DNA from 4 places in the Cellvibrio sp. QJXJ genome. Region 4 is predicted to be linked to each of the others. Evidence: predicted binding sites of a transcription regulator. Region 4 holds the regulator's gene; each other region holds the start of a gene.
What was found. The regulator FNR, encoded in region 4, switches genes on or off when oxygen is low (the NO sensors DNR and NnrR bind a similar motif). The targets are predictions, from matches to a motif close to TTGATNNNNATCAA.
Positions count from the first base shown of each region.

Region 1: NNX04_RS20020 (FG-GAP repeat protein) is a predicted target of FNR. The motif match lies at 1,658-1,671, and genes of this name have one in related genera.
Region 2: hemN (oxygen-independent coproporphyrinogen III oxidase) is a predicted target of FNR. The motif match lies at 1,226-1,239, and genes of this name have one in related genera.
Region 3: NNX04_RS19345 (periplasmic nitrate reductase, NapE protein) is a predicted target of FNR. The motif match lies at 1,099-1,112, and genes of this name have one in related genera.

Region 1 is NZ_CP101662.1:4,625,439-4,628,578, reverse strand. Features, by position in the region: gene NNX04_RS20025 (di-heme-cytochrome C peroxidase) at 1-1,471, shown strand, start outside; gene NNX04_RS20020 (FG-GAP repeat protein) at 1,725-3,140, shown strand, end outside.
Region 2 is NZ_CP101662.1:4,589,930-4,593,069, reverse strand. Features, by position in the region: gene NNX04_RS19910 (circularly permuted type 2 ATP-grasp protein) at 1-322, opposite strand, end outside; gene NNX04_RS19905 (2OG-Fe(II) oxygenase) at 513-1,145, opposite strand; gene hemN (oxygen-independent coproporphyrinogen III oxidase) at 1,295-2,698, shown strand; gene NNX04_RS19895 (ROK family protein) at 2,811-3,140, opposite strand, start outside.
Region 3 is NZ_CP101662.1:4,463,544-4,466,683, reverse strand. Features, by position in the region: gene NNX04_RS19355 (response regulator transcription factor) at 1-39, opposite strand, end outside; gene NNX04_RS19350 (tRNA threonylcarbamoyladenosine dehydratase) at 224-1,021, shown strand; gene NNX04_RS19345 (periplasmic nitrate reductase, NapE protein) at 1,196-1,408, shown strand; gene NNX04_RS19340 (chaperone NapD) at 1,445-1,756, shown strand; gene napA (nitrate reductase catalytic subunit NapA) at 1,756-3,140, shown strand, end outside.
Region 4 is NZ_CP101662.1:377,435-380,574, reverse strand. Features, by position in the region: gene NNX04_RS01705 (cold-shock protein) at 100-306, opposite strand; gene fnr (fumarate/nitrate reduction transcriptional regulator Fnr) at 699-1,457, shown strand; gene NNX04_RS01695 (DUF4202 domain-containing protein) at 1,496-2,092, shown strand; gene NNX04_RS01690 (SirB2 family protein) at 2,146-2,523, shown strand; gene NNX04_RS01685 (hypothetical protein) at 2,827-3,140, shown strand, end outside.

The DNA of each region.
Region 1 (3,140 bases), 580 kb from region 4:
TGCAGCCATACGCATTGACGGTGGGTCAACGCTGGCAGATATGGAAAAGATGCTAAAGAGTTTGTCTGCCGCGCTGAATACCAGCCTCGACGAGCCAGCCAAATTTGAGCGGCTTGCGAAAAACGTATTAAAAGCACGATATCCCGCCGATCAAGAAGCCTTTCGTGTGGAGCTGAGCGAGGTCGCCGCGCAAATCGCCCATTACAACCAGATCAATGAGCCGCGCCACGGCAATCAAAGCGTCGCTTATGGTTACGGGCGCCTCGATGCCTTTGGGCGCATTTACAACCGTATTCTCGCCCACCTCACCCCCAAAGAACCCAACTTCAATCCCGCCAGTGCACCAGTGAGCTACCCCTATTTATGGGATACCCCACAGCACGACTTTGTGCAGTGGAACGGTGTGGGCGATAACGAATTAGCAGGGCCATTGGGTCGCAATACGGGTGAAGCACTCGGTGTCTTTGCACAGTTTGATCTGGATAAAAAGCCAGGTGATCTGGGCTACCGCTCCTCAGTAGTAGTGCGCAACCTGACACGTATGGAGCGTCACCTTGAAAGTCTGTGGTCGCCCAGCTGGCAACAATTGGCCGAGCAAAATGTATTGCCTGCCATTAACCAGCATTTGGCCGAGCAAGGCAGGGAGATATTTATTGAATACCAGTGCCACACCTGTCATGAAGCCATTGACCGCACCGACCCCAAACGACGTGTGATATCTCAATTTGCCAGCCTGCAAACCATCGGTACTGATCCATACATGGCGATGAATGCACTCAACTACACCGGCAAAAGCGGTTATTTTGAGCGCGATAGAATCAAACCACTCGACCCTCGCTCGCCGCGTTTTAGCGCCAATACACCGGTCTTACCTGCCCTGAGTGCAGCAGTTGAGGGAGTTTTGCTGGAGCCGGATCACGATAAAACGTTTATCCGCCGCTGGGCGGAGAAACTCTATGACTTGGTGACTTCCATCGGCGATAACCCGATTAAAAAAACCGAGCGGCATCTGGACTTTGAAATCGTCAACAAAAACAACCCCGCCACACTCGCTGCTTACAAAGCGCGCCCGCTCAATGGCATTTGGGCTACAGCACCTTATTTACACAACGGCTCAGTGCCCAGCTTGTATGAACTGTTTATGCCCAGCTGCAGTGATGCTGAAATCATCAGTGGCAAAACCTGTCGCCCCAACAAATTTACGATAGGGGTGCGCGAACTGGACCCAGTAAAAGTAGGTATGGTAGGGCGTGACCCGGCGCAATACCCCGACTTGTTTGTGTTTGATACCAGCCTGCCTAGCAACTCCAATAAAGGTCATGAATATGCCGCTGGCGTGACGCCGGTATTTATTCTGGATGCACAGGGGCGCCCATTGAAGGATGCACAAGGCAAACCCAAAATGCGCCAGCTAAACCCTATCAACCATGCACAGCGTTTGGCACTGGTTGAATACCTGAAAACGCTTTAACCTGCCCTCCCGCTACATGGCGCCCGCACACTCACAGGGCGCCATTCACTCGCACAATTGCTAACAACTCACCCCACCCAAGTTCGTTAGATTTAACACCGCATAAAATCACTGAACCAATTGCCTGTTTTCACGGTCTCTATGCGGCTTCTATTTATTAAGCAGCCAAGCCTAAATGCGGGCGATTTGATTGACACCAAGCGCCGCGACACACAGAATCACCGACCAGTTTTAAACCTCAGGAACACGCTGAATGAATATTGATCGTTTATCCCCGCTATTACAGCGCACCACCTTGCTGCTCTCTCTCGCAGCCGGTTCATTTTTGCTCACTGCCTGTGGCGGCGGAAGCGACAACAAATCATCAGCCAGCAGCTCTTCTATTAGCAGCAGCTCATCACTGCGCAGCAGCTTTAGCAGTGCCTCCGTACCCGCCAATGGCTCAGGCATTTGGCCCAGCGTAAAAGTGGAAGCACAAAGCCCCAAAGTACTCACTTTTCAGTGGAGCGCGGTAGAAGGTGCAACCCACTACAAACTTTACAAACAAGACGCTGAAAACGGCGCAGTGCTGTTAGCTGACAACATCACCACCACCAGTGCCAGCGATGAAATTGGCGTACACATTCACGACTGGGTAAATACCCGTTATTGGGTGGATGCCTGTGTTGCGGACGACTGCAGCCAGCGCTCGGACATGACATTTACCGCCACCGAAATGATCAAAGCCATCGGCTATTTCAAAGCCTCCAATACCGGCTCATTTGACTGGTTCGGTTGGAGTATTACCCTCTCAAGCGATGGCATGACCATGGCGATTGGCGCGCCTGCAGAGGACAGTAAAGCGGTTGGTATTAATGGTGATCAAACCAACAACGAAATAGTAAATGCCGGTGCAGTTTATGTGTTTGTGAAAGAGGATGGGCTTTGGGTACAGCAGGCCTACCTCAAAGCGTCCAATACCGAGCAGCCTAATTTAAATGGCCTTCGCGTGCTGCCGAATGATCGTTTTGGTTACCGTGTGGCATTGTCTGACGACGGCAATACCTTGGCAGTATCGGCCTTATTGGAAGACAGCCCATCTTATGGCGTCAACTGTAATCAGGACAATTATGAACAGGTCATCAGCTCTGCCGCTTCCTCAGGCGGTACTGGTAATTTGCTGGCAGCAAGAACTCTTGATGTTGGCGCGGTCTACATCTTTACCCGCAGCGCAGGCACCTGGACACAAGATGCTTATGTAAAACCGATTTTCTCTACACTTCACGCCTTTGCCCAATCAGCGGTTGCGCTACGTTTTGGAGAATCGCTAGCACTTTCCGGTGATGGTAAAACCCTTGCGGTTGGCACGTCTGAGGACTTCATCAGTAGAAGCGGCGTTTTCAACTTTAACGCTTCAAGCAGTATGTCATCACTGGCGTGTTTGGAGTTTTACCCCTCCAGCAGCTCATCTACCAGCAGCACCAGCAGTTCAAGCAGCAGCACTACTTCAAGCAGCTCTTCCGCCGGTAGCAGCTATCGCGGTGGCTCAGCCTCAGGTGCGATCTATACCTTCCGTTTAGGCGAGAATGGCTGGAAGGAAGAGTCCCATGTTAAAGCATCCAATGCGGAACAAAACGACGCCTTTGGTGTGAGCATTGCCCTGTCTACCGATGGCAATACCATGGTGGTT
Region 2 (3,140 bases), 620 kb from region 4:
CGTTAATAAATAAATTAAGTGCAGTTAAACGCTGGATTAATCCGCGTTCGGTTTTTTGCCATTCACGTTGCGGAATAATGCGCGGAATAATATCAAAGGGCCATTCGCGGTCGATGTTGCCTGCATCGCTGTAAACGGTAAATGAAATGCCCATGGTTTTAATAGCGAGTTCGGCCGACAACTTTCGCTCTTGTAATTCTGCACCACTGAGCGAGGCGAGATACTGGGCGAGGTGACGGGTTTCCGGACGGGCTTGGCCGGGCGCGCGAATCAGTTCATCATAGAAATGGCCAGAGTGATAATTCTGCCAATCTATTTTCATTTCACTCATAGTGACTTCCTTTAACATCGCGGCCTCGCTCTCTAGAGTATGCGCTTTTAGCATTGTTATAGCGCCCGCCGAAGTCTCCTCCCTGATGTCCGTTTCTCCCGTCCCCGGAGAATTTCAGCAGGCTACATCCAACCGTTGCAATAAAGCTGCCAACGCATACGCAATTTGGGTCAAGCGGGCTTCACAGGGGTTTAATCCGAAACCAACCCGCAATACTCTGGCGCCGGGCGGTGGCCGGCAGCACTTCATGCGGAAAATCTTCACTCAAGAACAACACCAGCCTGCCATATTCTGGTGCAAGGCGCAGCAATTCATTCTCACCCGCCTCACCATAGAGCACCAATTCACCGCCCTGGGTTTTATCCCACTCAGGATTCAAATACAGCACGCTGGACAACTTGCGTCCGGGTTTACCGCGAAATGCATCGCGGTGCTTTTGGTAAAACGCGCCTGGCTCATAAACCGCGTAGTGGCTTTCGTAATCAAACAAACCGAGAAACAAACGCTGGTTCAGAGCTTCACGCAGTTTATCCATCCAGCATAAAAATTCAGTGACAGCGGGAACACCTGGCTCCAACCATTGGATTGCGTCGCCACGAATGGTGTTATTGCGCTGGTAATCGCCCTGCCGCCCCACACCAGCGGGGTTTAACGCCGTGTCTTGCCGCTGCAAATTCAACAATAAGCCGTTGCATAAATCGTCCGGCAGCGGGTTTTGCAACACTATATAACCCGGCCCGGCCAAGGCATCGGCGATCTCGTCATAGAGCAAATCGAGGTCGGTAGCGTAAACAGTATCGAGAGAATTGGTCATGGGTAAATCGTCAATAAAAAGAAAAGGCGCGCACGCCAGTAAAAATCGGCGCAATTATTCAGATAGCCCGCATTATAGGCTTGATCCATATCAAGTCACTGCACAGCACAAGTTTTTACCATGGGCAAAACTCATCGGGAAAATTGCCAATGTCACTCTTTATTCAACCGCTGGATTGGGATAAACAATTGCTACAGCGTTACGATCTGGCCGGGCCGCGCTATACCTCCTACCCTACTGCACCGCAATTCCAAGAAGCCTTCAGCGAAACGTCGCTGCGCAATGCCATCGGCCGTAGCAATAAAGCTGGCCGCCCGCTCTCGCTGTATTTTCACATCCCCTTCTGCGATAGCCTCTGTTACTACTGCGGCTGCAACAAAATTGTGACTAACAATAAAAGCCGCGCCCTGCCCTATTTGCAGCGCATGATTCAAGAACTTGCGCTCTATGCGGATTTATTTAACACGGACAAAACCGTTAAACAATTACACTGGGGGGGCGGCACACCGACTTTTATCAGCGATGACGAAATGTCGCTATTGATGCACGCCACGCGCCGCTTATTTACCTTGGCCGATGACGATAGCGGAGAATTTTCGGTGGAAATTCACCCCGGCCGCGTGAGCACAAAAACCATGGGGCATTTGCGTGAGCTGGGTTTTAATCGCGTTAGCATGGGTGTGCAGGATTTTGATGAGCGCGTACAAAATGCCGTTAATCGCTACAACACCGTGGGACAAGTGAGTGAACTCACCCAGGCATTGCGCGCACAGCAATATAAATCCATCAGCATGGATTTAATTTACGGTTTGCCGCTACAAACCATTAACAGTTTGCGCGATACCTTAAATAAGGTGATCGACCTGAACCCGGATCGCTTATCGCTATTTAACTACGCGCACATGCCGCATCTGTTTAAAAGCCAGCAATTAATTAACGAGCAGGATTTACCCTCCGCCAGCGCCAAACTGGAAATGCTGCAGTTCGCGATTCAAACGCTGGAAGCAGCTGGCTATCGCTACATAGGCATGGATCATTTCGCCAAACCGGATGACGAATTGGCGCGCGCGCAAGACGCTGGAAAACTGCAACGCAATTTTCAAGGCTACTCCACCCACGGCGATTGCGATTTATTGGCGGTAGGCGTTTCCTCTATCAGCATGATCGACAATGTCTACGTGCAAAACGCGAAGGAATTAAATGCTTACCAACAAAAAATGGACATGGGTTTATTACCCATCAATAAAGGTTTCACCCTGAACGATGAAGACCTGCTGCGCCGCTTTGTGATTAATCGCCTCATTTGTCACTGCAAATTGGACTTTGCCGAATTACAGCAAGTGTTTGATATAGAGGCTACCCATTATTTTGCAAACGAACTGGCGCAATTAAAACCCATGCAAGAAGATGGGTTGCTCAATATCGATGCGAAAGGCATTAGCGTACACAATAAAGGACGTATATTAATTCGTCGGGTGTGTATGGTGTTTGATGAATATCTGCAAAAAGCCAAACAGGATTCAGCACAGATTCGCTATTCTAAAATTATTTAGAAATATCTCTCTAGCCAAAATAAAAAAGCCCGGTGCGATTACCGCATCGGGCACAAAAGGCAGACGAATCTGCCACGACAAGCTAGACGAGCAAAAAAACAAGAACTAAAAACTAAAGCGAGTGCGACACTTGTGCAGTGCCTAACTCCATTAACGCCAAATCAATCGCCCCCACAATCCCCGCTTTACCATCAAGGCCAGTAGGCAGTATGTATTGATCCATCCGCGTTAAAATCGATTCCGGCGCGTAGCCGTTAATTAATTCCAGAAACTTACTGCGCACCAGCGGAAAAAGTAATTTTTTATCCATCACCCCACCGCCTAAAATAATTTTTTGCGGTGCAAAACACTGGGTTAAATTCACGCACATAGTCGCCAAATAATGGGCTTCATAGTCCCAGGCAGCGTGGTCGTCGGGTAGGTCTTTGCCGTTAATACCCCA
Region 3 (3,140 bases), 740 kb from region 4:
GTCGATAAGGTAGGCGGTAGCAAACGCAGCGGTATTCATGTCACTCCTTAGGGATAAACGGCTGGCCTTATTATGATTGTTCTCATGCCGGGCTAGGTGTAAATGAGTGTAGCAGAGGGCAGCGGATTTCACGGGCAGTGCTTGTATTCGCCGGTCATCTCCGTTAAAAAGCCGCCTCGCAACCTGCGCGCCGCCACTGGATACATTTGCCCCAGAGTTATTTATGAACAGACCTCTCACCCCCGAATACCTGCAGCGTTTTGGCGGCCTGGGCCGACTTTACGGCCAAGCCGCCCTGCCCGCACTGACGAACGCGCATTTTGCAGTGATCGGTTTGGGTGGTGTGGGTACCTGGGTGGCGGAAGCCCTCGCGCGCTCCGGTGTGGGCGAACTGACACTGATCGAGATGGACGAGGTGTGTATCACCAATACCAACCGCCAATCCCACGCGCTGCAATCCACCATCGGGCAATCCAAAAATCAGGTGATTAGCGAGCGCCTGCGCGATATCAACCCCGAATTAATTATTCATTCGGTGGAAGATTTTATCGACGATCACAACATGAAAGCGCTGATTGGCAAACACCACCATGTGGTGATTGATGCGATTGATGCCGCGCATTTAAAAGCGCGGCTGGTGGCTTATTGTTTGGCGATTAAAGTGCGCCTGATTACCATTGGTTCCTCGGGCGGCAAACGCAGCCCGCAAGCGGTCACGGTGGATGATTTGGGCCGCAGTATTAGCGACCCCATGCTCGGCAAAGTACGCACGCAGTTGTATCGCCACCACAATTTTGCGCGCGATAAAAATCGCAAATTTCGCGTGGATGCAGTGTATTCCACCGAACAGATGATTTACCCCAAACCCGACGGCTCGGTGTGTATGGATAAACAAGCGCTGGCCGACGGCGTGAAGCTGGATTGTGCTGGCGGTTTTGGCTCCAGCATGATGGTCACCGCCAGTTTTGGACTGGCGGCTGCGAATCGTGCGATTGAGCGTTATTTAACTAAGGTGCTTTAAAAAAACAAAAAAATTAAAAAAAGAAACTGCTTAAAAACAACGTTTAATTTCATTTAGTTTTTAAAACCCTCCAAAAGTTGATTTACATCAAGTAGTACGCGCCATTTTGTTGCACTCTGCTCAAATACAACTAGGCTGAAGCTCGGAGTTAGTAATAACCCTTGGAGAAAGCCAATGCAGGACCTGCCCATCGCTGAAGAGCGCGCAGAAAGTAGCGCCGAAGACGCCCAACGCAATCAACAACAAAAACAAAAAAAACGCGAATGGCGCTTATTCATTTTTATCATCGTTTTCCTCTTCCCTATATTGACCGTGGCACTTGTCAGTGCGATGGGGTTTTCTATTTGGTTTTATCAACTTATCGCCGGGCCACCGGGTGCGGGTTGATGTTGTATTGCCGCTAAAAATCACACAGGAGTGGTTATGCAGAGTTCGCTAATTGCCACCGAGGTGCTCAACGCACCGCCCACACACTTGCATATCGCCAGTTTTATTGCCCACGTGCGCCCCGAAAAAATGGCGTCGCTTAAAGTCTGGTTAACTGACATGCAACAAATGGAAATTCACGCCGAAAATGAACAAGGCAAATTAGTGCTGGTGACTGAGAGCAATAACGAGCAGCAAATTTTGCACTTACTCGATGAACTGCGTGCGCAAGCCGGTGTGCTCAACGCCGCATTGGTGTATCACGAACAAATTGACCTGGATGAATTAGCCGCCGAGGACCAGCTTTGATGAACATCACCCGCCGCTTATTTGCTAAAGCCAACGCCGCTGCGGTTGCCGCCGCCGCGATTGGTTTACCGCTGCCCGCCAGCGCGAGTAATTTAATTACCAACCGCGAACTCACCAACCTTAAATGGAACAAAGCGCCTTGCCGTTTTTGCGGCACTGGCTGCGGAGTGATGGTGGCCACCAAAGACAACCACGTGGTCGCCACCCACGGTGATGTAAAAGCCGAAGTGAACCGCGGCTTGAATTGTGCGAAGGGTTATTTCCTTTCCAAAATCATGTACGGCAGCGACCGTTTGCAACAGCCCATGCTGCGCATGACGAACGGCGAGTACGATAAAAATGGCGAGTTCACGCCCATCACTTGGGCACAAGCCTTTGCGATTATGGCCGACAAAGCCAAAACCGCCCTGCGCGATCACGGCCCCGAAAGTGTGGCCATGTTTGGCTCCGGCCAATGGACTATTTGGGAAGCCTATGCCGCGAGCAAATTGATGAAAGCTGGCTTGCGCACCAACAACCTTGACCCGAATGCACGCCACTGTATGGCGTCCGCCGTGGCCGGTTTTATGCGCACCTTTGGCATGGACGAACCCATGGGCTGCTACGACGATTTTGAAGCCGCCGATGCTTTTGTGCTTTGGGGTTCCAACATGGCGGAGATGCACCCGATTTTGTGGAGCCGCATCACCGACCGGCGCATGTCCTTCCCCCATGTGCAAGTCGCAGTGTTATCGCCCTATGAAACACGCAGTTTTGAATTGGCCGATGTGCCGCTGATTTTTAAACCGCAAACCGATTTAATTATTCTGAATTACATCGCCAATCACATTATTCAAAGCGGCAAGGTGAATCAGGAATTTGTGAAAAATCACACTCGTTTTGCCAAAGGGCAAGACGATATTGGCTACGGCCTGCGCCCGGAAGACGAACGCCAAAAAAGCGCCAAAGGTGCCGACAAAGCCAATACCTGGAGCGATATTACTTTTGACGATTTTGCCGACTACGTAAAACCCTACACTCTTGAACACACCGCCAAAGAAACCGGTGTGGGCAAAGATCACTTGCTACGTTTGGCAGAGATTTACGCTGACCCGAAAATCAAAGTCATGTCGCTGTGGACCATGGGTTTTAATCAGCATACGCGCGGTGTATGGGCCAATAACATGGTGTACAACCTGCATTTGCTCACCGGCAAAATTGCCGAACCGGGCAACAGCCCTTTCTCGCTTACCGGTCAGCCATCGGCCTGCGGCTCGGCGCGGGAAGTGGGTACTTTTTCCCATCGCTTACCCGCGGATTTGTTAGTCACTGACCCCAAACATCGCGCGATTACCGAAAAAATCTGGAAGCTGCCCGAAGGCACCATCCCCGAAAAAGTAGGCTT
Region 4 (3,140 bases):
TCCCCATCCAAAATAATCCCATCAAAAACAAAAAAGCCGCCCGGGATTACACCGGGCGGCTTCCTATTACTGGTCGCTCAAATGTGCAGGCGCGACGAATTACAAACCAATGACATTCTCGGCTTGCGGGCCTTTTTGACCGGGTTTTACGTCGAACTCTACACGCTGGCCTTCAGCCAGGGTTTTAAAACCTGAACCGCTGATTGCGCTGTAGTGAACAAATACGTCCTGGCCGGCCTCGCTCGCGATAAAACCAAAACCTTTAGACTCGTTGAACCATTTAACGGTACCAGTGCTTCTAGCCATAATAAACCTCGATGTTTCTTTAAATAAAAATGAATACCCCAAGTGGGATTGTGCTGGCGGATTCAGATCTTACTTATGAAAAACAAAACGAGGTGCTAAGAGATTCACTGCTAGTACAACGATGTGACTTACCATAAATAATGCTGCTAACTGGCCAGCGGAATAAATATATTATCCGGCCCACTGCAAGTAAAGAGGGGGTTTTAACAAAGAATATGGCTTTTTGGTTATAAAGCAGCACGACTCAACAACGTCTCCCGCAGGATTAAATTTATCCAGACATTTGAGCTAAATCAACTATTTACCGCCCCCGTTAAAGCTGCAACAATCACTCATCATACTGTTGGCGCGGAGTTTTCCTGCCATAGTCTTATATTCGAGGTGGTGGACCCATGACAGCTAATCAGAACATTGTAAAAACCCAGGATTCAAGCTGCCCTCACGATAAGCGCGTCAGCTGCGGCAATTGCCGTTTAAATACTATTTGCCTGCCTATCAGCCTGCACATTGAGGATATCGACCGCTTGAACGGTATTATCCAACGCGGTAAACCGCTACAAAAAGGCGATTATCTCTATCGCGCTAATGACCACTTTCACTCGGTGTATGCCATTCGTTCGGGTGCAGTAAAAGCACTGACCCTGAGTGATAACGGTGAAGAACAAGTCACCGGGTTTTATTTGCCCGGCGAGGTAGTCGGCATGGATGGTATTGCCGACAATCGCTACACCAATTCAGTAATCGCATTAGAAACCGCATCGGTGTGCGAAATTCCGTTTAATCGCATGGAAGAATTGAGCTTGCAAATCCCTAATCTGCAACGTCACTTTTTTCAATTGATGAGCCGCGAAATTACCCAGGATCAGCAAATTATTACCCTGCTGAGCAAAAGCAGCGCCGAAGAGCGCATTGCCGCCCTACTGCTGAGTATTTCCAGCCGCAATAGCCGCCGCCAGCTATCGGCCAATGCCTTCCGCTTACCTATGTCGCGCACCGATATTGGCAATTATTTGGGCCTGACCATTGAAACAGTCAGCCGTATTTTTACTCGCTTGCAAAAACAGGAGGTGATTTCTGTGGATAAAAAAGAAGTCCTCATCACTAACATGGAGTTGCTGCGCAATATCGCCAATGGCGATGGCCACTGCTAACCACTGCAAGCACCTGCAATAAACCACGAGCACCTACAATGATCAGCAACCAGCGTTTGCAAGACACCCTCGCCGCATTTGATGCCGCCAACCTGCAAGACCCAAATAGCGAAATAGTAGAAGGCAAAACCGTTGCCAAAGAATGGATTTATGCCCAACGTATGAGTGCACAGCTGTCACGTTTTTGCCCCGATGCATCCGAAGCGTTACAGCTCGCGACACGCAGCCAGCATATTTGTCGCTGGAAGATTCCGCGCTCTGACTACCCAATGGATCGTAGCGGCTATAAAAAGTGGCGTCTGGATTTAGCGCAAATGCACGGCGATATCGCCGGTGAAATTATGGCCGCACAGGGTTACGACGAAAGAATCATCTCTCGCGTAAAAGACTTGCTGCTTAAACGCAGTTTAAAGCGCGATGAAGAAGTACAAACACTGGAAGATGTGATTTGCCTGGTGTTTATTGAATTTTATTTAGAAGACTTTGCCAGCAAACACGATGAAGTAAAACTGATTGATATTATCCGCAAGACCTGGAACAAAATGTCAGCCAAGGGCCATGACGCCGCACTGAAATTACCACTGAGTGACAGCATGCTCGCACTGGTAGGTAAAGCGCTCAGCCCGGACACCTGAGTTTATTACCGACAATTTCAATAATTTTCACATAAACAAAAAAGGAAACCACCGTGTATTTAGCCCTTAAACATTTGCATTTAACTTTTGTTGTACTTTCACTGCTCATTTTTTTAGTGCGTGGTGTTTTGTTATTTATGAATTCATCCATGTTGCATAAAAAACTGCTAAAAATTGCCCCCCACATTATCAACACCATTATGTTGGTCTCGGGTATTGTGCTCGCGGTACATTTGGGCATGAAACCAGGTGAACAGCCATGGTTGATGGCAAAAATTATTGGTTTGGTTGTTTTTATTATTCTGGGTGTAGGTGCCTTTAAAGTTAGCAAACCCCTGGTGCAAAAAATTCTATGGATTGACGCACTCGTAGTATTCGCTTACATCATCAGTGTCGCCATCACCAAAAGCCCGATGGGTTTCTTCGGTTAATGTTTCAATCGCACCAGTGGTTTATCACTACTGGTGCGATCTTGCATGCCCATCATCTGATTTTCCCCACGCCTATTCTGTTTCTCCCGAGCCAACCATCTCTTGACCTTCTGAATTAAGCATCGCCCCTGATAGTGAGGCTAAGGGGTAATTATTTGTATTTTTTGCGGGTTGGCCTAGGCTTAGATCTATAAGTAATTAGTAAGGGCTATTTTATTTACAATACTTGACGTTTCTTAAAAAGTGATTTATATCACGTATCTGCTGTTTAGCTTTCCAATAACTTTAATAATGGCGAACCCTATGAAGAAGATATTTTTGATCATCACCCTTATTTGTTTTTCACCATTCAGCTTCGCTTGCGACGAAACCTGTAAACGCGCCAAGGCCGAAGCGGCAAACAATATTAAGTTTGCCAGCTACCTCAACCAGAAATATTGCAAAACTACCGGGATGGATTTTTTACTGCATGGGCGCAAGAGCTTGGAAACCTATCGCGAAAAACAATTGCCAACGGCGCATCGTGGCGGGGCAAAGAATATCCGCAACTTTATTTTGCAACGCAAAGACTGGCTACAAGAGTGCGATAACTATCTGCAATTGACTGAGCAAGGCCG